DNA from 4 places in the Geodermatophilus sp. SYSU D00766 genome. Region 1 is predicted to be linked to each of the others. Evidence: predicted binding sites of a transcription regulator. Region 1 holds the regulator's gene; each other region holds the start of a gene.
The links. Region 1 encodes LexA, which represses DNA repair genes until DNA is damaged. Its sites were predicted from a motif close to TCGAACANNTGTTCGA; they were not measured.
Positions count from the first base shown of each region.

Region 2: ACI8AD_RS08595 (DUF6504 family protein) is a predicted target of LexA. The motif match lies at 2,579-2,594, and genes of this name have one in related genera.
Region 3: dinB (DNA polymerase IV) is a predicted target of LexA. The motif match lies at 1,705-1,720, and genes of this name have one in related genera.
Region 4: ACI8AD_RS08795 (DUF222 domain-containing protein) is a predicted target of LexA. The motif match lies at 1,506-1,521, and genes of this name have one in related genera.

Region 1 covers NZ_JBJGYI010000019.1:50,607-56,144, reverse strand. Annotated here, with positions in the region: gene ACI8AD_RS14880 (LysM peptidoglycan-binding domain-containing protein) at 1-581, opposite strand, end outside; gene lexA (transcriptional repressor LexA) at 871-1,659, shown strand; gene ACI8AD_RS14870 (hypothetical protein) at 1,769-2,785, opposite strand; gene ACI8AD_RS14865 (phosphatase PAP2 family protein) at 2,811-3,554, opposite strand; gene hflX (GTPase HflX) at 3,669-5,132, opposite strand; gene ACI8AD_RS14855 (hypothetical protein) at 5,288-5,491, shown strand; gene dapF (diaminopimelate epimerase) at 5,488-5,538, opposite strand, start outside.
Region 2 covers NZ_JBJGYI010000007.1:111,987-117,524, reverse strand. Annotated here, with positions in the region: gene ACI8AD_RS08605 (DNA polymerase III subunit alpha) at 1-1,671, opposite strand, end outside; gene ACI8AD_RS08600 (SAV_6107 family HEPN domain-containing protein) at 1,668-2,159, opposite strand; gene ACI8AD_RS08595 (DUF6504 family protein) at 2,159-2,485, opposite strand; gene ACI8AD_RS08590 (YbaK/EbsC family protein) at 2,712-3,248, shown strand; gene ACI8AD_RS08585 (GNAT family N-acetyltransferase) at 3,262-3,843, shown strand; gene ACI8AD_RS08580 (phytoene desaturase family protein) at 3,846-5,501, shown strand; gene ACI8AD_RS08575 (carotenoid biosynthesis protein) at 5,498-5,538, shown strand, end outside.
Region 3 covers NZ_JBJGYI010000007.1:123,545-129,082, forward strand. Annotated here, with positions in the region: gene ACI8AD_RS08630 (cupin domain-containing protein) at 1-910, opposite strand, end outside; gene ACI8AD_RS08635 (BatC protein) at 1,225-1,518, opposite strand; gene dinB (DNA polymerase IV) at 1,761-2,948, shown strand; gene ACI8AD_RS08645 (DUF3040 domain-containing protein) at 3,072-3,473, shown strand; gene ACI8AD_RS08650 (transglutaminase family protein) at 3,656-5,538, opposite strand, start outside.
Region 4 covers NZ_JBJGYI010000008.1:6,206-11,743, forward strand. Annotated here, with positions in the region: gene ACI8AD_RS08795 (DUF222 domain-containing protein) at 1-1,501, opposite strand, end outside; gene ACI8AD_RS08800 (hypothetical protein) at 1,669-1,971, shown strand; gene ACI8AD_RS08805 (ATP-binding protein) at 1,972-4,266, opposite strand; gene ACI8AD_RS08810 (hypothetical protein) at 4,372-4,707, shown strand; gene ACI8AD_RS08815 (CPBP family intramembrane glutamic endopeptidase) at 4,709-5,538, shown strand, end outside.

The sequences.
Region 1 (5,538 bases):
TCGATCGCGTGCACCACGGCGCGCACGTCCTGACCGTCGCCGGCGACCTCGTCGGCGATGGACCACACCGTGTCGCCCGGCTCGACGACGACGCTGCTCTCCCCGGCGAGCTGCAGGCCCTGCTGGGGAGCGAGGACCTCCCGGCCCAGGAGCGCGCCCCCGATGCCCGCGGCCAGGACCAGGGCGACGACCAGGCGCCGCCCGCGGCGGGTCAGCCGGAGGGGCGCCGGCGACGGGCCGGCCGCGCGCCGGACCGGCTGCGCGGACACCGGCCGCCCTCCGGGCCGGGCCGGGTCGCGGCGCGTGTGGCGCGCCCCCGCGGCGGGGCCGGTGGCGCGGGCGGCCGGCTCGGCCGGGAGGTCGGGCACCGGCCGCAGGTGACCGGCCACGCGCGGGCCGGCGCCGGGGAGCGGGGCCGGAGGTGCCGGGGGCGCCTGGCCAACGGGGCGCCCGGAGGTGTCGGGGCGCACCGGCCGACGGGTGGGAGCGGGGCCGCCCCCGGCACCGTCGGCGAGCAGCGGCCGCCAGGGCACCCGGACCGTCGCGTCGAACTCCAGCACTGCCTGGCGCACGCTGCCCATGACCACTCTCCTCGTCGACCCCATTGCATCGAACAGGCGTTCGATCGAACGTGTGTGCGATGTCTACCGCACGGCACCGACAGGAGCCAACCGACACCGCCCACCGGTTTCGAACACACGTTTGAAGTCCCGGTCCCGAGGCGCTACGGTCCGATCAGCAGCCGTCCGCCCGGCACCCGGCGGTCGATCCCGGCCGCACCGGCACCCGTCGGTCACCGACCGGAGGTCCCGGAGCCGGGGACGGGGCGGGACACGAGGGCCGTGGGGACACGGCCGGCGAGGAGGAGACGTGGCGGGCACCAGCGGGACCGGCCAGGGCACGCGCGGGAGCACCACCACCCGGCGGGGTGGCGGCCGGCGGGGCACCGACACCGCCGCCGAGGGGACCGGCACCCGGACCGGCGCGGTGCGCACCTTCCCCGACCGGGGTGAGGCCGGCGACGGGCTCACGCAGCGCCAGCGCCGGGTGCTCGAGGTCATCCGCGACTCGATCGAGCGCCGCGGCTACCCGCCCTCGGTGCGCGAGATCGGCGAGGCCGTGGGCCTGTCCTCGGCGTCGTCGGTCGCCCACCAGCTCTCCGTGCTGCAGAAGAAGGGCTGGTTGCGGCGCGACCCCAACCGCCCCCGCGCGCTCGACGTGCGGCTGCCCGGCGACACCGCGGCGGAGGCCGCACCGCCGGCCGCCGCGGCCGGCGACACCACCGCCCCCACGTACGTGCCGCTGGTCGGCCGGATCGCCGCCGGTGGCCCGGTCCTCGCCGAGCAGGCGGTCGAGGACGTCTTCCCGCTCCCCCGCGAGCTGGTCGGCGACGGCACCCTGTTCATGCTCCGGGTGGCCGGTGACTCGATGGTCGACGCGGCCATCTGCGACGGCGACTGGGTGGTCGTGCGCCAGCAGCCCACCGCCGAGAACGGCGAGATCGTGGCCGCGATGCTCGACGGCGAGGCCACCGTCAAGACCTACAAGCGCCGCGACGGGCACGTGTGGCTGCTGCCGCACAACCCGGCCTACGAGCCCATCCCGGGCGACGAGGCGACCATCCTCGGCCGGGTGGTCACCGTCCTGCGCCGCGTCTGACCCGCACCGCCCGGGACGCGCTCCCGGCCCCGCGGACCCGCCCCGGGTCGGCGGCGGCCGGGCTCCGCGACCTCGACCGGCCGGCGGTCCCGCGGCACGGCGGGCAGCCTCAGCCGGCCGGCGGTCCCGCGGCGCGGCCCCGGCGTACCCGGCCGGCGACCCACACCAGCACCGTGGCCACCCCGGCGGCGACCAGCCCCGCGGCGACCGGGGACACGCCGGTGCCGCCGTCGTCGAGGACGGCCGCCAGCGACGGGTCGGCCGCCGAGGACGGCGCCGGGGCCGCCGTCCCGGCGGGGATCGGCACGAGCGTGACGTCGCCCGGCAGCCCCTCGCCCGCCACGAGGAGCGCCGCGCCGTCGGCGGTGAACGACACCGCCTCCCCCTGCGGCGCCTCGGGCAGCGCGATGCGCACCGGTTCGCCCGCCAGGGCGGCCGGCACGTCCGAGCCGGTCAGCGGCCAGACGTAGGCGTCGGTGTAGGTGCGCAGCGCGATCCGGCTGCCGTCGCGGGCCACCGCGCCGCCGGTCACCAGGAGCTGACCGGCCCGCCCCACCGGGCCGCCCGGTGTCCCGGTCAGCGTGAACGCCACGCTGCCGACGTCGACCAGCGCCACCGTGCCGCCGTCGACGAGCGGCGCCGCGGGGCGGTAGACGCGGCTGGCACCGAGCACCTCCTTGGTCACCAGGTACGGCGTGCCGTCGGGGGCCACCAGGAGCGCCTCGGCGTCGTGCGGGCCGTCGGGGTAGGTGAGCCGGAAGAGCGCCGTGCCGCCGTCGGGGCGCAGGGCGATGAGGGCGACGGTCTCCCGGGTGGCGTTGTTGTCGCCGGTGTCGGCCAGCCACACGGTGCCGTCGGGACCGACGCCGAGGTCCTCGGGGTCGTAGGGGTCCAGCGGCGCGACGGTCTCGTCCACGACGCGGCAGGTCCCGTCGAGCACGGAGACGGCCACCTGCTCGCCGCCGTCGGCGATGGCCAGCAGGCGGTCCCCGACGTCGACGAGGCCGGAGAGCTCCGCGAGCCGGGGGTCGGTCACCTGGCAGCGCAGCGACGGCGCGCCCGGTTCCTCGGCGGCAGCGGGGAATGCGGGGCCGAGCGCGAGGGCCAGACCGGCGAGTGCGGCCACGGCCCACCCGGGGTGTGCCCCGGCGCTACGCGGGGGGACGGCCGGCTCGGGCACTGCCCCAGCGTGACAGAACGACTGCGTCGAGTGCGTGAACCACGCCCAGCAGCAGCACCCCCACCGAGGCGCCGACCGCCGCGTCGGTGACCCAGTGGAAGTCCAGGGACACCATGGCGATCCCGGTCAGCACCGGGCCCACGACGCTGAGCCACCACAGCGTCCGCTGCACGCCCGGGGCCAGTCGGTACTCGACCGCCAGCCAGTAGGCCACGCCCCACATGAGCACGGCGTTGGCCACGTGCCCGGAGGGGTAACTGGCCCCGTCGCGGTGGAAGAAGGACCCGGGGTAGGCCGGCGCGGTGCGGCCGGTGCCGTACTTGAACGCGTAGACCACGACGGTCAGCAGCGCGAGCGCGGTGAGCACCCGCAGCAGCGGCAGCAGGGTCCGCCGGCGGATGCACAGCCAGCCGACCAGCCCGGCCAGGACGATGAGGATGGTGCCGCGCCCGCCGATCTGGGTGACCGCCCAGACCGGCCAGTAGCCCGGGGAGTCCCGCAGGTCCCACGCGCTGACGACCTCGGAGACCTCCAGGTCGAGCCGTTCGAGCACGCCGCGGTTGAGCAGGTCGACGGTGACCGCCGTGGTGACGACGAACGCCACGAGCAGCAGCCACCAGGACGGGCGCCCGGCGGTCACGACGGTGCGGACGGGAGCCGACGGGTCGCCGTCGGCCGGTGCTCCCCTCCCGCGTCGTACCACGCCGCTGGTCACGCGGTCACGGTACCGGGCCGTGACCCGCCCGTGACCTCGCCGCAGGGAGACGGCGAGCCGCCCGGGTGACCGGCGGGGAGCCGGTCCCCCGGGCGGGGGACGGAGGAGCGCCGGTCAGCCGACCGGTGCGGCGAACCGCTCGAGCGCGGCGGCCAGGCCGCCGTCGACGCGCGCGGTGAGCCGGGTGCCCTCCGCCTCGTGCTGCTCGCTGAGGACCTCGCCGTCGCGGTGGACGCGGGCCACCAGGTCGCCGCGGTCGTAGGGCACCAGCACCTCGACCTCGACGTCGGGGTGCGGCAGGCGGGCGGCGACGACCTCGCGCAGCTGCTCGATGCCCTCGCCCGTCCGCGCCGAGACCCACACCGCACCGGGCAGCGCCCGGCGCAGGGTCAGCACGTCCTCCTCGGTCATCGCGTCGACCTTGTTGACGACGATCAGCTCGGGCACCGCCGCGGCGTCGATCTCGCGCAGCACCACGTGCACCGCGTCGATCTGGCCGAGCGGGTCGGGGTCGGAGCCGTCGACGACGTGCAGCAGCAGGTCGGCGCCGGCCACCTCCTCCAGGGTCGAGCGGAACGCGTCGACCAGCTGGTGCGGCAGGTGCCGCACGAACCCGACGGTGTCGGTGAGCGTGTACTCGCGGCCGTCGGGCGACTGGGCGCGGCGCACCGTGGGGTCCAGGGTGGCGAACAGCGCGTTCTCCACCAGCACGCCCGCGCCGGTCAGCCGGTTGAGCAGGCTGGACTTGCCGGCGTTGGTGTAGCCGGCGATCGCCACGCTCGGGACGGCGTTGCGGTCGCGCGCCGAGCGCTGGGTGGCCCGCGCCGTCGCCATGCCGGCGATCTCGCGGCGCAGCCGGCTCACCCGCGACCGGATGCGGCGGCGGTCGGTCTCGATCTTCGTCTCACCGGGACCGCGGGTGCCGATGCCGCCGCCGCCGGCGACGCGGCCACCGGCCTGCCGGGACAACGACTCACCCCACCCGCGCAGCCGCGGCAGCATGTACTGCATCTGCGCGAGCTCGACCTGGGCCTTGCCCTCCCGGCTGGTCGCGTGCTGGGCGAAGATGTCGAGGATCAGTGCGGTCCGGTCGACCACCTTGACCTTGAGGATCTTCTCCAGCGCGTTGAGCTGGCCGGGGGTCAGCTCGCCGTCGCAGATCACGGTGTCGGCGCCGGTGGAGGCGACGATGTCGCGGATCTCGGACGCCTTGCCCGAGCCCACGTAGGTGCCGGCGTCGGGCTTGTCCCGCCGCTGGCTCACCGCCTCGAGCACCTCCGAGCCCGCCGTCTCGGCGAGCGCGGCCAGCTCGGCCAGCGACCGGTCGGCGTCGGCCTGGGTGCCCTCGGTCCACACCCCGACCAGCACGACGCGCTCGAGGCGCAGCTGGCGGTACTCGACCTCGCTGATGTCGGCGAGCTCGGTGGAGAGCCCCGCCACGCGGCGCAGGGCGCCACGGGCCTCGAGGTCGTAGGAGCCGGTCGTGTCGTCGTCCTCGTCCCACCGGCCGGCCGGGGCGGGACGGGTCTCGACGGTCGTCTCGTCGTCGAGAGAGGTGCTCTGGGGGGCGGTCGTCATCGCGTCCAGCGTGACACGCGCGTCGTCAGCGGTCACCTGGGTTGTCGTCTCTGCAGTCGTCATACACGGGGTGCAACACCGGAACGGGTCAGGTGCATCCCGCCGGGAGGCGGGTAGGTCGGGACGGACCGCACGGACGACGAGAGGGGCACCCCGTGAGCACCAGCAGCAGCGAGGGCATCGACGACCCGGGCCGCGACCCCGTGGGCCTCGAGGTCCCGCGCAACCCCTTCGGCGGGGCCGACCAGGACACCGGGGCCGGCCGGCCGCGGGGCACCGGCAACGTCGGCCCCGGCGACAAGCCCGAGGCGCCGACCGACGAGCCGGAGACCCGCGCCGACACCCCGGACAACCCCTAGGAGTCCAGCCACTCCCGGGTGAGCCCGCCGGTCGCGACGACGACGGC
Region 2 (5,538 bases), on a different contig from region 1:
GCCGTCGAGCCGGGCGACGAGGTCGAAGAGCAGGTCGAGGTCGCCGGTGCCGCCGCCGCGGCGGGAGCCCAGCCGGCTGGCCTGCAGCTCCGGCAGGTCGCGCAGCGCGGCGTGCACCTGGTTGGCCCGGATGTGCGGGAAGGCCTTGGCGACGGCGTCGATCTCGGCCGGGGGCAGCCCGAGCGCGGCACCGACGTCGCGGATGGCGTGGCGCACCCGGTAGGTGTCCATCATCGAGATGCAGCTGACCCGGTGGGCGCCGAAGCGGGCGATCACCGCGTCGTAGACCTCCATCCGCCGGGCGGACTCCACGTCGATGTCGATGTCGGGCAGCTGGTGGCGCAGCGGGGAGAGGAACCGCTCCATCAGCAGGCCGTAGCGGATCGGGTCGACGTCGGAGATGCCCAGCAGGTAGGTGACCAGGCTGCCCGCCCCCGACCCGCGCGCCGCGGCGCGGACCCGCAACCCCTTGATGAGGTCGACGACGTCGGCGACGGTGAGGAAGTAGGAGGGGTAGCCGAGGGAGTCGATGACGGCGAGCTCCTCCTCGAGCCGCCGGGTCACCGCCGCCGTGCGCGCCATCCCGCGCCGGCCCAGCCCCGCCTCGCAGCGGGCCCGCAGCACCTCGGAGGGGTCCATCCCCTGCTCGCCGGGCGCGGTGACGACGTCGAGCTCCGGGTAGCGCACGGTGCCGATGCCGAGGTCGTCGCGGACGTCGACGGCGCACTGCTCGGCCAGCCGGGCGGTGCGCTCGAGCAGCCGCAGCGCCGCATCGCGGTCGGGGCCGGCGATCTCCGCGGCGACCTCGGCCATCTCCTTGCCCGACTTCAGGTACCCCTCGGCGGTGCGCCGGTCGACGTGCCGGGTGTCGAGGGCGACCAGCCGCCGGGAGGCGTCGAGGACGTCGGCGGTGGGCGCGTCGAGGGCCTCGACGTAACGGACGGCGTTGGTGAGCACCACCGGCACGCCCTCCTCGTCGGCGAAGCGCAGCAGCCGCTGGGCGCGGGAGCGGTCGCCCCGGCCGCGGTGGTGCACCAGCTCGACCACCAGCGAGCCCGGGCCGAACACCGACCGCCAGGCCGACAGCCGCGCCGCGGCGACGTCGGCCCGCCCGGCCGCCAGCGCCCGGCCCACCGGCGAGTCCGGCCCCAGCACCGCGACCAGCCCCGGGGCGTGCTCGGCGGCCAGCGCCAGCGAGGACACCGGCTCGCCGCGGGTGCCGCGCAGGTGGGTGGCGCTGGTCAGCCGGCACAGCGCGCGCCAGCCGGCGCCGTCGCGGGCGAGGAAGGTGACCCGCGGCAGCCGCGGGTCGACGGCGGCGCCGCCGCGCACCGGGCTGCGCCGCGCGGGAGCGGTCCGGGGGTGTCCACCCGCGGTGCGCCGCGGCGAGAGCTCGTCGTCCTCCCCCAGCACGTGCGCCCGCGCGGGGGGCACGGCGGTGTCCACCGCGGGGGCGACGGCGAGGTCGACCCCGAACAGCGGACGGACCCCCGCCGACCGGCAGGCCAGCGCGAACTTGACCGCGCCGTAGAGACCGTCGCGGTCGGTCAGGGCGAGGGCACCCATGCCGTGCTCGGCGGCGCGGGCCACCAGGTCGGCCGGGTGGTTGGCCCCGTACCGCAGGGAGTAGCCGGAGGCGACGTGCAGGTGGACGAAGGGGTCGCCGCTCACCGCCCGCGGGCGGGACGGTGCGCGGTGCCGCCCACCACGCGCGGCCGGGGCGCGGGCGCGGGGGTGCTGGCGAGCACGCTGTCGACCACGGCGAGGAAGGCCCCGACGTCGCGGACCAGGTCGTCGGCCTCGCGCTCGGTGACCGCGCGGGACAGCCCCGCCTCGGCCGCGGCGCGCTTGGCGGCGCCGGCGGCGAAGAAGGTGGCCCACTCCCCCAGCTCCGGGGCGACCTGCTCGAGCAGCACCCAGGCGCTGCGCGGCCGGCGGCGGCCGCTCTCCGGCCGGGTGCGGGCGGCCAGCACCGCCGCCGCCGCGCGCAGCGCGCCCAGGTGGGCGGTGGCGTAGCGCCGGCAGGGGTCGGGGGCGCGGCGGGCCTCGGCCAGCGCGCGGGTGGCCTGGTCGAGCAGCTGGGTCGCCGCCGCCGGCAGCGGCGGGGGCAGCGGCAGCTGGTCGGCCGGGTGGTGGGTCATGGCGGAGGCGGCACCCATCAGTCGTGCACCCGCACGAGCGACCAGCGGTTGTCCGCCGCGTCCCAGCACAGGTCGTAGACCCCGGCGAAGCTCATCCGCGAGCGCCCGGCCCGCACCGCCTCGACCCGGTAGACCTCGCGGGGGGCGACCAGGTCGGCCGAGGCGCCGCCGGGGACGTCGGCGGGCCGCTGCCACCACGGCGCGGTCTCGACCCACGAGTCGAGCAGCTCGCCGACGACGTAGCGCCACTGCCCGCGCCAGAACTGCGCCGGCCCGAGCGGCCCGCGCTCGACCTGCACCTCCTCGCCGACCCGCTCGCCGACGTCACCCAGCACCCGGCTCATGCCCGTCTCCCCACCCCGTGCCCGCTGACCGACCGGCCCGACCCACCGCACCGGGTGGGGAAGGACCCGGGTGCGGTGGGAGGCCGGCGGTGTTCGAACGTGTGTTCGAACGAGTCGAGTAGACCCGACCGCGCCGGTCCCGTCAAGCCGGGCGCCCGGCGGGCCCTCCCCGTCCCCTGCGGCGGACGGTACGGCGGGGCACCGACAGCGGTGGCAGGATCGGCGCATGAGCCGACCCGACCACCCCCGGGTGGCCGCCCTCGCCGAGCTGCTCGCCGCGGCCGGCGTGCGCGGGGAGGTCCGCGGTATCCCGTCGGGCGCGCGCACCGCCGCGGAGGCGGCCACCGGGCTCGGCGTCCCGGTCGGCGCCATCGCCAACAGCCTGGTCTTCGACGTCGGCGGGCAGCCGCTGCTGGTGCTCACCAGCGGCGCGCACCGGGTCGACACCGGGCGGGTCGCCGTCCTGCTCGGCGTCCCGGAGGTGCGCCGCGCCCCGGCCGACTTCGTCCGCGAGCACACCGGCCAGCCCATCGGCGGGGTCGCCCCGGTCGGCCACCCCGCGCCGATCGGCACCCTGATCGACGTCGAGCTGGCCCGCTACGAGCAGGTCTGGGCCGCCGCCGGCCACCCCTCGGCCGTCTTCCCCACCACCTACGACGAGCTGCTCCGGCTGACCGGGGGCACCCCCGCCGAGGTCGGCGACGGCCCGGCCGACGTCGCCTCGGTGACCGCGCAGTCCCCCGCCGCCCCGGTGGGTCCGTGAGCGAGGAGAGACAGTGACCGGCACGACGCCCGCGGCCCGGGTGACCGAGCTGCCCGCCGGCTGGCTGCGCGACCACATGCACGAGGCGCTGGCCATCTACGGCGCGGCCATGGGCTACGACGCCTCGGTGGTGGCCGGCCGCTACGGCTACGCGATCCAGCACACCGAGCGCCCCGGCTTCCGCGCCGTCGGCGCCTTCGCGCCCGGTCCCGACGGCGAGCAGCTGACCGGGTTCGGCTACGGCTACCTCGTCGCCCCGGGCCAGTGGTGGCACGACCAGGTGCGCGCGGCGCTGGACCGGCGCACCGCCAAGCGGTGGCTGCCGGGCGCCTTCGAGGTGTGCGAGCTGCACGTGCACCCCGAGGCGCAGAGCCGGGGCCTGGGCCGGCGGCTGCTGCACGCGCTGGTCGAGGGCGTCGACGCACCCGCCGCGCTGCTGTCCACGCCCGACGCCGACACCAAGGCCTTCCGGCTGTACCACGCCGACGGCTTCGTCGACCTCGCCCGCGGCCACCACTTCCCCGGCGACACCCGGCCCTTCGCCATCCTCGGCGCCCGGCTGCCGCTGAAGCCGGTGCCGGGCAGCGGCGCCTGAGCGTGCCCGGTCCCCCCACCGCCGACGCCGTCGTCGTCGGCGCCGGTCACAACGGCCTGGTCGCGGCCTGCTACCTCGCGCGCGCCGGGCTGCGCGTCGAGGTGGTCGAGCGCGACGAGGTGCTCGGCGGGGCGGTGTCCACCGTCGAGCGCTGGCCGGGGGTCCGGGTCGACCGTGGCTCGAGCGCGCACGTCATCGTCCGGCACAGCGGCGTCGTCGAGGAGCTCGACCTGACCGCGCACGGGCTGCGCTACCTCGACTGCGACCCGTGGGGCTTCGCGCCGGCCCCGGCGCCCGGCGACCCCGGCCCCGACGGCCGCCCGCTGGTGTTCTCCGTCGACCTCGACGCCACCTGCGCCTCGATCGCCGCCGCCTGCGGGGAGGACGACGCCCGGGCCTACCGCCGGTTCGTCGGCGTCTGGGGGCCGCGCAGCCGCGCCGTCGTCGACTCCTTCGGCCGCCGGCCCACCCCGCTGGGCCTGGCCCGCGCGTTCTGGCCGCTGGGCGCCCCCACCGGCGACGGTCCCCGCACCCCCGGCGGCGACCTCGCCGTCGACTTCCTCGGCTCCGGCGACGCGCTGCTCGACCGCTGGTTCACCAGCGAGCGGCTCAAGGCGGCGCTGGCCTGGTTCGGCGCGCAGTCCGGGCCGCCGATGAGCGAGCCGGGCACCGCGGCGATGGTCGCGTGGGTGGCGCTGCTGCACGACACCCCGCCGGGCCACCCGGTGGGCGGCTCCGGCGGCCTCACCGAGGCGCTGCGCCGCCGGCTGGAGTCCGACGGCGGGCGGGTCACCCTCGGCGACGGCGCCGCGCGGCTGCTCGTCGGCGGCGGCCCGGCCGGCGGCCGGGTGACCGGCGTCGAGACCGTCTCCGGACGGCGGGTCGCGGCGCCGGTCGTCGTCGCCGCCTGCCACGTCCTGGCCACCCGCGACCTCGCCGGCGCGGCCGCCCCACCGGCGCTGGCCGACGCCGCCCCGCCGGTGGGCAACGGCTTCGGCCTGGTGCTGCGCTGCCTGACCGACGCGCTGCCGGTCTACCCCGGCGTCGACCCCGCGGTCTCCGCGCAGGGCCTGCAGCTGCTGTGCACCGACCGGGCGCAGCTGGCGGCCGCGCACGGTGACTGGCTGGCCGGCCGGCTGCCGCGCGAGCCGGTGCCGCTGGCGATGTCCTTCTCCGCGAGCGACGACACCCTGGCCCCGCCCGGGCGGCACGTGGTCACCGTGTGGGGGCAGTGGTACCCCTACGACCTCGCCGACGGCGGCGACTGGGACGCCCTCGCCGAGGGCGAGGCGCAGCGGCTGCTGGCCGCCGTCGACCGGTTCGCGCCCGGCTTCGCGGGCTCCGTGCAGGACGTCCACGTCCAGACGCCGCTGCTGCTCGAGCGTGAACTGTCCCTGCTGCGCGGCAACGTGATGCACGTGGAGATGGGCCTGGCCAGCATGTTCGCCTTCCGGCCGACGCCGGCGCTGGCGGACTACCGCGTGCCCGGCCTCGACGGGCTGTACCTGGCCGGCGCCTCCACCCACCCCGGCGGCGGGGTGTCGGGCAACTCCGGCCGCACGGCGGCGCGGGTGGTCCTCGCCGACCGTCGTCCGCTGGCCCGGGCGCGCACCCGCGTGCAGGACGTGGCCGGCCGGCTGCTGCGGGCGGGCCGGTGAGCACCGGGGTGTACACGGGGCTGGCGGCGCTGCGGCG
Region 3 (5,538 bases), on a different contig from region 1:
GCCGGGCCAGGGTGAGCCGGTCGGCCGGCTCCAGGCCGGCCAGGTCGGCCACCTTCAGCTCCCCGGCGGCGAGCAGCGCGGCCAGCGCCGGGCGGGTGGCGGCGGGGAACTCGTGCGTGCGGCGCCCGCCGATCAGGGTGACGCGGTCGCCCCCGGCGTCCCGCAGGGAGACCCGCAGCCGGCGGCGCAGCCGCAGCACGGTGTCGGGGGTGAGCGCCGCGGCGGCGGTCGCCTGCGCCAGCGGCGCCACCGGCTCCGGCCGCACCTGCGCCCACGTGCGGCCGCGCACCCGGTCGGCGACCCGGTCGGGGTCGACCCGGCCCAGCCAGCCCTGCAGCGCACCCACCACGGCGGCGACGTCGTCGCGCAGGGCCGCAGGGTCGGCGAGGTCCACGCCCAGCGGCAGCGCCCGGCGCAGCTCGGGGTCGTCGGCGGCGAGCACCCGCACCAGGTCCAGCGCCGCCTCGACGGCCGACCAGCGGGTGACCGAGTGGACGCCGACGGTCAGGTGGGCGCTGGTCTGCCCCAGGGCCACCGCCGAGTGCAGGTAGCCGCGCGGCAGGTAGAGCGCGTCGCCGGGGCGCAGCACCGCGTCGATGACCGGCTCGCGCTCCGCGGCCGCGGCGACCTCGGCGGCGCGGTCGTTCCACGGCTGGCTGCGCAGCGGCTCGGGGAGCACCGGTTCGTGGATCGTCCAGTGCTTCTCGCCGGCCACCTGCAGCACGAAGACGTCGTGCACGTCGTAGTGCGGGCTGAAGCCGCGCGAGGACGGCGGGGTGACGTAGGCGTTGACCTGCGTGGGGTGCCCGAGGTCGGCGGCGAGCTGGTCGGCGAACTCGATCAGCGGCGGCCAGAGCCGGTGCAGCCCCTGCAGGACGACGGTGCTGCCGTCGGCGAACAGCCGCAGCACGGCGTCCGAGGAGACCTGGTCGGCGATCTCGGCGCCGGCGCCGCCGGAGGTGGTGAACCGCGCCGCGTCGACGACGGCGCCGTCCTTGGCGATGCGCAGGAACGGGGTGCGCAGCCCGCGGCGCGAGAGCAGCTCGTCGACGTCGGCCAGCGTCAGCAGGTCGGCGAAGGACTCCCCGGTGTCCTCGGCGCGGGTGAGCAGCGGGCGGCGCGACCAGTGCCGCTCGGCGAAGACCGCGGGGTCGAGGTGCGTGCACCGGCGCAGGGCCGGGCAGGGGTCAGCCCCGCCCGGCCCCGCGACGGCCGGGTCCTGGCTCAGGCCGAACCGTCCGCGCCGCCGTCGGCGCCACCGTCGGCACCGCCGTCGGAGCCGCCACCGGCCGCACCGCCGTCGGCCGGGCCGTGCCCGGCGCCGCCGTCGGCACCGCCGTCCGCGCCGCCGTCGTGGCCGGCACCGCCGTCGGCCGTGCCGTCCGCGCCGCCGTCGTGGCCCGCGCCGCCGTCGGCGCCGCCGTCGGCACCGCCGTCGTGCTGGCCGGGCGTGCCCTCGCCGGCACCGCTGTCGGCCGGACCCTCCACGCTGGTCATGTCGTCGTCGTCGAGCGCCATCGAGCTCCTCCGGTGCGGATCGGCGCCGGCCGCCGGATGGCGGTCGGTCGCGTCCCACCTACCTCGTTCACGGGGCGGTCACACATGCGGTCACCTGCGAGTTCGCGCCGTTCCGGGACACGCCGGGGAGCCCGCCCGCACCGCGCGCCACGGACCCGGCCGGACCGTTACCCTCCCCAGGTCGGTCCGAACAGGTGTTCGAGGGAGGGGTCGTGGCAGCGGGGCGGGCGGAGGGGTGCACGGTGCTGCACGTCGACATGGACGCCTTCTTCGCCAGCGTCGAGGTGCGCCGGCGCCCCGAGCTCGCCGGCACGCCGGTCGTCGTCGGCGGCGCGGGCAACCGCGGGGTGGTCACCTCGGCCACCTACGAGGCGCGCGCGTACGGCGTGCACGCCGCCATGCCCACGGCCCGGGCGCTGCGGCTGTGCCCGACGGCGACCGTGCTGCCCGGCGACATGGCGCTCTACGCCGAGGTCTCCCGCTCGGTCATGGCGCTGTTCCGGTCGGTCACCCCGCTGGTGGAGCCGCTGAGCCTCGACGAGGCCTTCCTCGACGTGTCGGGGGCCGGCCGCCGGCTGGGCGACGCGGCGCAGATCGGCGAGTACCTGCGCGCCCGCGTCTACGACGAGCAGGGCATCACCTGCTCGGTCGGCGTCGCCGGCACCAAGTTCGTGGCCAAGCTCGCCTCCACCCGCGCCAAGCCCGACGGGCTGCTCGTCGTCCGCCCGGCCGAGGTCATCGACTTCCTGCACCCGCTGCCGGTGGGCGCGCTGTGGGGCGTCGGCGCGAAGACCGAGGAGCTGCTGCTGCGGCTGGGGCTGCGCACCGTCGGCGACCTGGCGCACGTGCCGGTCCGCACGCTGCAGCGGGCGGTGGGCCCGGCGGCCGGCGCGCACCTGCACGAGCTGTCCTGGGGCCGCGACCCGCGCCGGGTGGTGCCCGACGAGCCGGAGCGGTCCACCGGGCACGAGGAGACCTTCGCCACCGACGTCGACGACCCCGCCGTGGTCCACCGGGAGCTGCTGCGGCTGGCCGAGCGGACGGCGGGCCGGCTGCGGGCGGGCGGCTGGCTGGCGCGCACGGTGAGCATCAAGGTCCGCTTCGCCGACTTCACCACGATCACCCGCAGCCGCACCCTCGACGTCCCCACCGACGTCGGGCAGGACCTCTACGAGACCGCCCGCGCGCTCTTCGACGCCCTCGGCCTGGACCGGGCGCGGCTGCGGCTGGTGGGGGTGCGGGCCGAGCGGCTGGTGCCGGCCGGGTCGGCGCCCCGGCAGCTGCAGCTCGGCGAGCGCGAGCACGGCCGCCGGGACGCCGAGCTGGCCGCCGACCGGGCCGCCCGCCGGTTCGGCGCGGGGGCCGTCCGGCCGGCCACGCTGCTGCACCGCGACCGCGACCGGCGGGTGCGCGACCGCCCGGGAGGGTGACCGGAGACGATCACCGGCGGGTCGCCGCGCGCTCGCCTTTCGCACCCCGCGAACGGCTCGTATCCTCGGTGGCACCGCCGGGGTGACCCCGGCGGTATTGGCTTGGCCCATCTGGAGGTCTCGGTGCCGCTCTCCGAGCACGAGCAGCGACTGCTGGAGCAGATCGAGCGCGCCCTCGTCGACGACGATCCCAAGTTCGCCTCCTCCGTCCGCACGGGTGACCGCAGGCTCAAGGCCCGGCGGAAGCTGCAACTCGGTGCGCTGCTGGTGGTCGTGGGCCTGGCCGTCCTCGTCGGTGGCGCGGTCGTCCCGTCCGTGCCCCTCGGGGTCCTCGGGTTCCTGGTGATGTTCGGCGGCGCCGCGCTCGGCGTGCTGAACTACCGCAGCGCCACCGGCGCGGTGGAGACCGGCCCGGTCGGCGCCCGCGGCGGGAGCACCGCCGCCCGCGGCCGCGGCGGCAGGCCCCGCCGGCAGCCGCTGAAGAACCGCCTCGAGGAGCGCTTCCGCCGCCGCTACGACCAGTAGCCCGCACGCTCGGCCGACGGCCGCCGTCCCTCCCGGGGACGGCGGCCGTCGGCGTTCGGCGGGCCCGTTCCCCCGGACGGTGTGCGCCGGCGCGGCGTCCCCGGCCCGGACGTGCGGCGTCGGCGCACACCGTCCGGCGGCCGGGTGACGTGCTGGAACGGGCCCCGGGAAGGGGGCCCTCCTCAGGCGGTGCGGCGGGGGAGCCGGCCCAGCAACGCCCGGGCCGCGGCGCCCAGCCCCTCGACCAGCGAGGCCGGCCACAGCCGCGCCAGCAGCCGGGTGCGGGCGGGGACGGCCGCGACCAGCCCCTGCCGCGCCGTCCGCAGCGCGGCTGCCGCGGCCGGGTCGCCGGAGCCGGCGCCGGGAGGGCCGTAGCGGGCGGCCTCCTCCGCGCGGGCCAGCCGCTCGACCGCGTCCGCCGCGCCCTGCGTGCCCACCCGGGAGGACCCGCCGCTCCCGGGCCCGAGCGTGCGGGCCAGGGCCGCCGCCTGCCGGCGCGGGGTCAGGGCGGGGTCCCAGGGCAGGCCGAGGTCGCGGGCGGTCGCGGCGAGCTCGTCCCACAGCGCGCCCGGGCTGCCGTCGGCCACCCGGCGGCGGCGCTGCAGCGCCCGCGCGCCGGCCGGGGCGCCCACGAGCGCGGCCAGGCCGAGCAGCACGCCGGCGCCGACGAGCACCGGCCGCGCCGACGACGTCTGCCCGGCGGACGCCGACCCCTGCTGCGCGCCGTCGTCGAGCCGGTCCTGCCGCGGCGCGGGGGTGGGCTGGACCGGGGTCGGCGCGGTCGGGACGTCGGTCGGCCGCTCGAGGACCTCCTGGTCGGCCGGGCGCGGCGCCCACGGCAGGTCGACGGCGCGGTCGCTGTCGATCGGCGTCGGGTCGAACGGGATCCAGCCGAGGTCGTCGAAGTAGACCTCCACCCAGGCGTGCGCGTCGTCGCTGGTGACCAGCCGGCTCCCGCCGGGCTGCAGCCGGCCGGGGGTGTAGCCCAGCGCCACCCGCGCGGGGATGCCGGCGGCGCGGACCATGGCCGCCATCGCCCCGGCGTACTGCTCGCAGTAGCCCTGCTTGAACCGGAGGAAGCGGGCGAGGTCGTCGCCGGTGGTGCCCGGCGCGGTCGCCAGGCTGTAGACGAAGCCGTTCGCCCGGGAGAAGTGGTCGTGGATGGCGCGGACCGCCTCGTACGGGGTCGCCGCGCCGGCGGTCAGCCGGGCCACCAGGTCGGTGACCTCGGGGTCCAGCGGCGGCAGCGCGGTGTCGCGCTCGAGCACCGGGTTGCCGGGGGCCAGCGGCCCGGCCTCGAGCAGCTCCTGCTCGCTGGGCTGGGCCTGCACCGCGCCGACCCGGTAGCTGGTGCCCGCGGTGGTCACGTCGCGGCCGAAGACGGTGCCGGTGGCGGGGTCGAACCGCCAGGCGTCGGGGTCGGCGATCTGCACCCGCAGCGGGGAGGGGAGCACCGGCAGGAACCGGTCGTCGTGCCCGACGGCGGTGACGGTCGCCTCGACCCGCCGTCCGTCGCGCCGGCCGGGCAGCGGCGCGAGGTCCTGCGACTGCGCCACCGAGCTCTCGCCGTCGAGGTTGCCGAGGGTCCAGCCCTGCTCGGCGTCGTAGACGTCGAGGGTCACCACGCGCAGGTAGCCGGGGTCGGGGACGGAGGCGTCGACGCGCAGCAGGTCGATCGGCTCGGGCAGGGTCAGCTGCCCCTGCAGCGCCGCGGCCGGGTCGAGGGCGGTACCGGTGGCCCCGCCCCCTCCGCCGGGACCGAAGCCGGCGGCCAGCCGGCCCTCCGGGAGGGTGGGCACGAGGCTGCCGACGACGAGGGCGGCCGCCAGCGCGGCCAGCGCGGTGCCGGCGGCCGCCGCCGCGCCCGCGCCGGAGCCGCGGCCGGCCCGGCGGGCGCGGCGGGTCAGCCGCCGCGCCTGGTCCGACCACAGCAGCAGCGCGAGCCCGGCCGCCGGGGCGGCCAGCGCGACCAGCCCGACGCCGCCGGTGACCGTGCTGACCGGCACGCAGAAGAGGACCAGCAGGCCGAGCCCCGCCAGCGCCGGCTGCCGCCCGCCGACGGCGA
Region 4 (5,538 bases), on a different contig from region 1:
GCCGGTCGGCCAGCCCGCCGCCGGCGGTGCGGGCGAGCAGGTCGGCCAGGTCGGCGCGGGCCTGATCGGCGGCGGCGGCGAGGGCGGTGAGTGCGTCGGGTGCGGCCGAGACCTGGCCGGCGGCACTGCTCGCCCCGGTGGCCTCATCGGCGGCGTCGGCGCGCTGCGCGGTGGCGACCAGCCGGCGGGCGTGGCCGAGGGTGCGCTGGAGGGTGAGCAGGGCGGTGCCGGCGTCGTCGACGGCGCGGTCGGCGCGCGCCCACCAGCCGTCAGGCACGGCCGGAGCGGAGCGGTACCGCGCTGTTGAGCCGACTGGCCAGGGGTCGGGTGGCCAGGGGTCGGGTGGTGGCCCGTCCTCGTCGAGGTAGCAGGGGGCCGGCTCGGCGTCGAACTCCCCGGCCAGCACCCGCTGCTCCAGCTCCTCCGACCAGCGCGCGAAGTCCTCCGCCTCGGACACCACCGCGGACGTGCCCGCCCTGTCATGCGGCTCGGGCCCGGCCGGTGCCGTGTCGGCGGGGGCGGTGTCGGCGGGGGCGGTGTCGGCGGGGGCGGTGTCGGCGGGCGCGGTGTCGGGTTCGACGGACTCGGTCCCGTTCGCCTGGCCCGTCAGGGCGGCGAGCAGGGCGCGCACCACCTCGGCGGGCACCACCTGCCCGTCGATCTCGCACGGGGCATCCCCGCCCAGCAGCGCGCCGACGGGTGCGACCACCGTCAGCGCGACCTGCACCGGCGGCCGGCCGGTCTCGCCGGGGCGCAGCACCAGGTCCAGCAGGCAGTCGGCCATCTTCTGCCCGCGGCTGCGGGTGTCGGCGGGCAGCGCGTCGGCGCAGGCGCCCAGCGCCGCGAGCAGCGCGGCGGCCTCCGGGGTGGTCAGCAACGCCGACACCACACTCATCCCGGCGGTGCGGTCCGGGCGGGCGGATACCCCGCGCCGGCGCAGCGCGCGGGCCAGGTGGCGGGCGGCGTCCCGGGCGGCGTGCTTGAGCACCACCCGGCGAACCTTGTCGCCCAGCTGCGCCGGGGTGGTCACCGACCGGCCGCCCAGCCAGCCCAGCAGCTCGGCCTCGATCCGGGCGCGCAGCGCGTGGTCGGCGATCGGGGCGACGTGCTCGAGCAGGCACCACAGGTGCCCGGGGTGCAGCACCCCGGCCTGCAGCGCATCGAGCGCCCCCGGCAGCCGGTGCACCAGGGTCAGCGACCGTGCCAACTCCTCCTCCGCGCGCTGGGTGGTGACGTTCAGCGCGATCGCCAGCTCGTGCGCGGCCCACTCGCTGACCGGCCGCAGCACCTCGGCCCGCGCCGCCCACCGCTCGGCCGCCATCGCGCCGGGCTCCCCGGGCTGCCGGTCGGCGGAGGCGGGACAGGTAGCGGCGAAGGCCGCGATCGCCCGCGCCCGCAACGCCGTCTGCCGGGAGATCTCCCGGTCGGCGGCCTGCACCGCGCCCAGCGGCCCCGACGCCCGGCCCACCACGGGCTCGTCGACCGCCAGGACCTCCGTCACGTCTTCGATCATACGTTCGATGGACGACGATGACAAGGTGAAGCCGCAGGTCAGAGCGGAGGAAGGTGGCGATTCCGGGACTAGCAGCCTCGTGAGCTCACCGTGGACACCCGCTCGACACCGCTCGACCGACTGCTCCCCGGGCTTCCCTGAAATACAGTTCGTCCATGCCCACGAAGGACCTGCAGGCACTCGTCCGGCGACGGCTGTGGGAGCTGGGCGGGTCCGTGTACGAGGCCTCCCGCCGCGCGCGGGGGGCAGTCGGCCCCGAGGTGCTCGAGCGGCTCGCGCACACCCGCGGCTGGGCGCTGATCAGCCCGTGGATGGCCGGCCACCTCGCCCGCGCCCTCGACGTCCCCGAGAACCGGGTGCGGCGCGCCGCCGGGCTGCCCGAGGTCCCCGACCCGCGGGCCGACGTGCCCACCGGCCCGCACCTGCGCCTCGTGCGGAACGGCGAGGACCGGGGCTGATCAGCCGACGGCGGCGCGCGCCGCCGTCCAGGCGGCGATCTCCGCCCGCGACCGCACGCCCAGCCGCGCCAGGATCTGCTCGACGTGGGACTCGGCGGTGCGCGGTGAGATCACCAGCCGGGCCGCGATCTGCCGGTCGGTCAGGCCCTCGGCCACGAGCCGGGCCACCTCCTGCTGCCGTGCGGTGAGCGGGCTGGGCCCGGCACCGGCCGGCGTCACGGACGGCGCCGGCCGCTCGTCGAGCGCCAGGGCCACCGCGCCCGTCCGGTCCAGGACGGCGCCCTCCCGGTGCAGGGCTCCCCAGCGGCGGTCGCCCAGCGCGCGGCGGGCCGCCGTCGTGCACTCCTCGCGCCGCCGGGTCAGCGGGGCGGGCAGGTCGGCGGGGATGGACCGCCACACGGCCTCGGCCGCGCCGCCGAGCCGCGCCGCGCGCTCCCACGCCCCCCGGGCGGCGGCGGCCCAGCTCAGCGCCTCGATGCACAGCGCCGTCCCGCTGCGGTCGTCCACCTCGCGCATCAGCCCGAGCGCGGACCGCTCGAGCGCGGTGGCCTCCTCCGCCTCCCCGGCACCCAGCCGCACCAGGCCCAGTCCCCACAGCGCGTGCGACCGGGTCCAGGGGTCGCCGCGCTCGGCGAGCGCGAGGCTGCGGGCGAACGCCTCCGCGGCGTCCGCGTCGCGCCCGGCGAGCAGCGCGGCGACCCCGACGTCGGCCCAGCAGAAGGCCTCGTACCGCCCGTCGGCCGCGGCGTGCCGCGCCGCCGCCTCGCGCAGCAGCCGGTCGGCCGCGGCCAGGTCGCCGTCGAACAGCGCCGCCTGGCCCAGGTACTGGGTGGCCGAGGCGACGACGGACGGCGCGCCGCAGGCCTCCCCGAGCTCCCGCGCCCGGGTGAGCAGCGGGAGCGCCGCCGCGGGGTCGGTCGCGGCGAGCGCGAGGAAACCGGCGGCGACCATGCCCCGGGCCCGGGTGCCGGACGGCTGCGGGCACGCGGCGAGGAGGTCCTGCAGCCGGCGGCGCCCCTCCCCCAGGTGGCCGCGCGCCGCCCAGTACAGCCACAGGTCGGCCGCCATCGCCAGGCCCCGCACCGCGTCCTCGGCCAGGTACACGTCGAGCGCGGCGCTCAGCTCCGCGTGCACGGCGTCGAGCCGGTCGAAGGCGGCCACCTGACCCGGCTCCACGAACTCCGCCGACGCCGCCGCGACCAGCCGGGCGCACCAGCCGGCGTGCCGCAGCTGCACCGCGGGCGCCTCGCCCGCGGCGTCGAGCAGCTCCCGGCCGTAGGCGCGGACCGTCTCGAGCATCCGGAACCGGCGGCCGCCCGGCCCCGGCACGGCCTCCAGCAGCGACGCCGCCACCAGCCGGTCGAGCGCGTCGAGGACCGCGCCGGCCGGCAGCACGTCGTCCGAGCACACCGCCTCGGCGGCCGCCAGGGAGACGTCGCCGGCGAACACCGCCGCCCGGCGCCACAGCACCCGGTCGGACTCGGTGAGCAGCTCGGCGCTCCACTCCATCGTGGCCTGCAGCGTGCGGTGCCGCTCCGGGACGGCGGTCCCCGACCGGCGCAGCAGGCCGAACCGGTCGTCGAGGCGGCCGGCGAGCTCGGCCGGGGTCAGCGTCCGCAGCCGGACGGCGGCCAGCTCGATCGCCAGCGGCAGGCCGTCCAGGCGCCGGCACACGTCGGCGAGGGCGGCGTCGTCGGCCGGGCCCAGGACCAGCCCCGGCACCGCCGCCGTCGCCCGCTGAACCAGGAGCGCCACGGCCTCCGACGGCGTCGCGGCCCCCGGCCGGTCGCGGGGCGGGACGCCGAGCGGGGGGACCCACAGCACCGCCTCCCCGTCGACGTCGAGCGGCACCCGGCTGGTCGCGAGCACCAGCAGGCCCGGGCAGGCGGCGAGGAGGGTGTCCACCAGCACGGCGCACGCGTCCCGCAGGTGCTCGCAGTTGTCCAGCACGAGCAGCACCTGCCGGTCGCCGACGACCTCGGCCACGGTCGCGGGCAGCCAGCGGCCGGACACGTCCCGCACGTCGAGGGCGCGTGCCACCTGCTCCCCCACCCGGGCCGGGTCCGCGACGGCGGTGAGGTCGGCCAGGGTCACGCCGTCGGGGAACGACCGGCGCAGGTCGGTGCCCGCGCGGACCGCCAGCCGGGTCTTCCCGACCCCGCCGGGGCCCACGAGGGTCACCAGGCGGGCGCCGGACAGCAGCCGCCGCACCTCGGCCAGCTCGGCACGTCGCCCCACGAACGAGCTGCGCTCGGCCGGCAGCCCGCGGCTGCGGTCGAGCCGGTGCCCCGCCATGCCGCAGGACCGTAGCGACGCCCGTACCGGAGAGGGGGCGTTCCCGTACCGCCACCCGGGGTTCTCCCGATGTCCCCCGCGGCGGGGCCGGACAGGGTGGCCGCCGTGGACGGCACCCGGCGGACGGGGAGGTCGGCGCCCCCCGGGGACGCGGACCTCTTCCTCGTCGAGTTCTGCGCCACCTGCGCGGCCGACGACGCCGCCCAGGTGCACTCCGCCCTGCGGTACGCCGTCCGGCGCCTGGCCGCCGCCGGGACGGCGATCCGCTGGTGCAGCGGACTGCTGGTCCCCGCCGAGCACCGGGTCCTGTGCCTGGTGGCGGCCGGCAGCCGCGACGACGTCGTCCTCGCCCGGGACACCGCCGCGCTGCCGACCGCGAGCGTCCACCGGGTGCGCCCGCTCCCCGATCCCCCGTCCCCCCGAAGCAGAGGCAGGTCCTGACGTGTCCGCTCTCGACGACACCCGCACCGGCCGCCGTCCGGCGGCCCCTCCCGGCACCCCGGCGCGCGGCTTCCGCGGCTGGGCGGCCCGGCACCCGATCGGCGCGTTCCTGGCGATCGCCCTGCCCCTCGGCTGGGTCGTGCTCGGGATCCCCGCGCTGGCCGAGCACGGCGTGATCCCGGGCGGGGCGCTGCCCGGGGAGCTCTTCGCCCTGGCCGCCACCGTGCTGGTCCTGCTGCCCACCGCCGTGTGGGTCGTGTCGGTCACCGAGGGCCGGGCGGGCGTCCGGGCGCTGTTCGCCCGCACGTTCCGCTGGCGGTTCGGCGGAGGCTGGTGGCTCGCGGCCCTGGCCGCCCTGCCGGTGGCCACCGTCGCCGTCGGTCTGCTGCTCGGCCGCTCGCTGACGGCCGACCCCGTGTCGGTCCTCGTGGAGGCCGTGCCGCTGATGCTCCTCCCGGTCGTCCTGGTCAACCTGTGGGAGGAGACCGTCTGGGCCGGCTTCGTGCAGACCCGCCTGGAGCGCCGGCACGGCCTGCTCGCGGGCTCGGCGCTGACCGCCGTCGCCTTCGCCGCCATCCACCTGCCGCTGCTGCTGTGGGGTGAGATCACGGTGGAGTCGGTGGCGACCGGGCTGGGGATCGTGTTCGGCGCCGCGCTCGTGTTCCGGCTGCTGGTCGGCGTGTTCCTGCGGGGGGCCGCGGGCAGCGTCCTGGCCGTCGCCGTGCTGCACGGTTCCTGGAACGGCAGCAGCGGCGAGGACGGGCTCGTCGACGACCTGCTCTCCGGCGGGCAGCCCGTCCTCGCCGCGGCCGTCGCCCTGGTCGTGGTCAC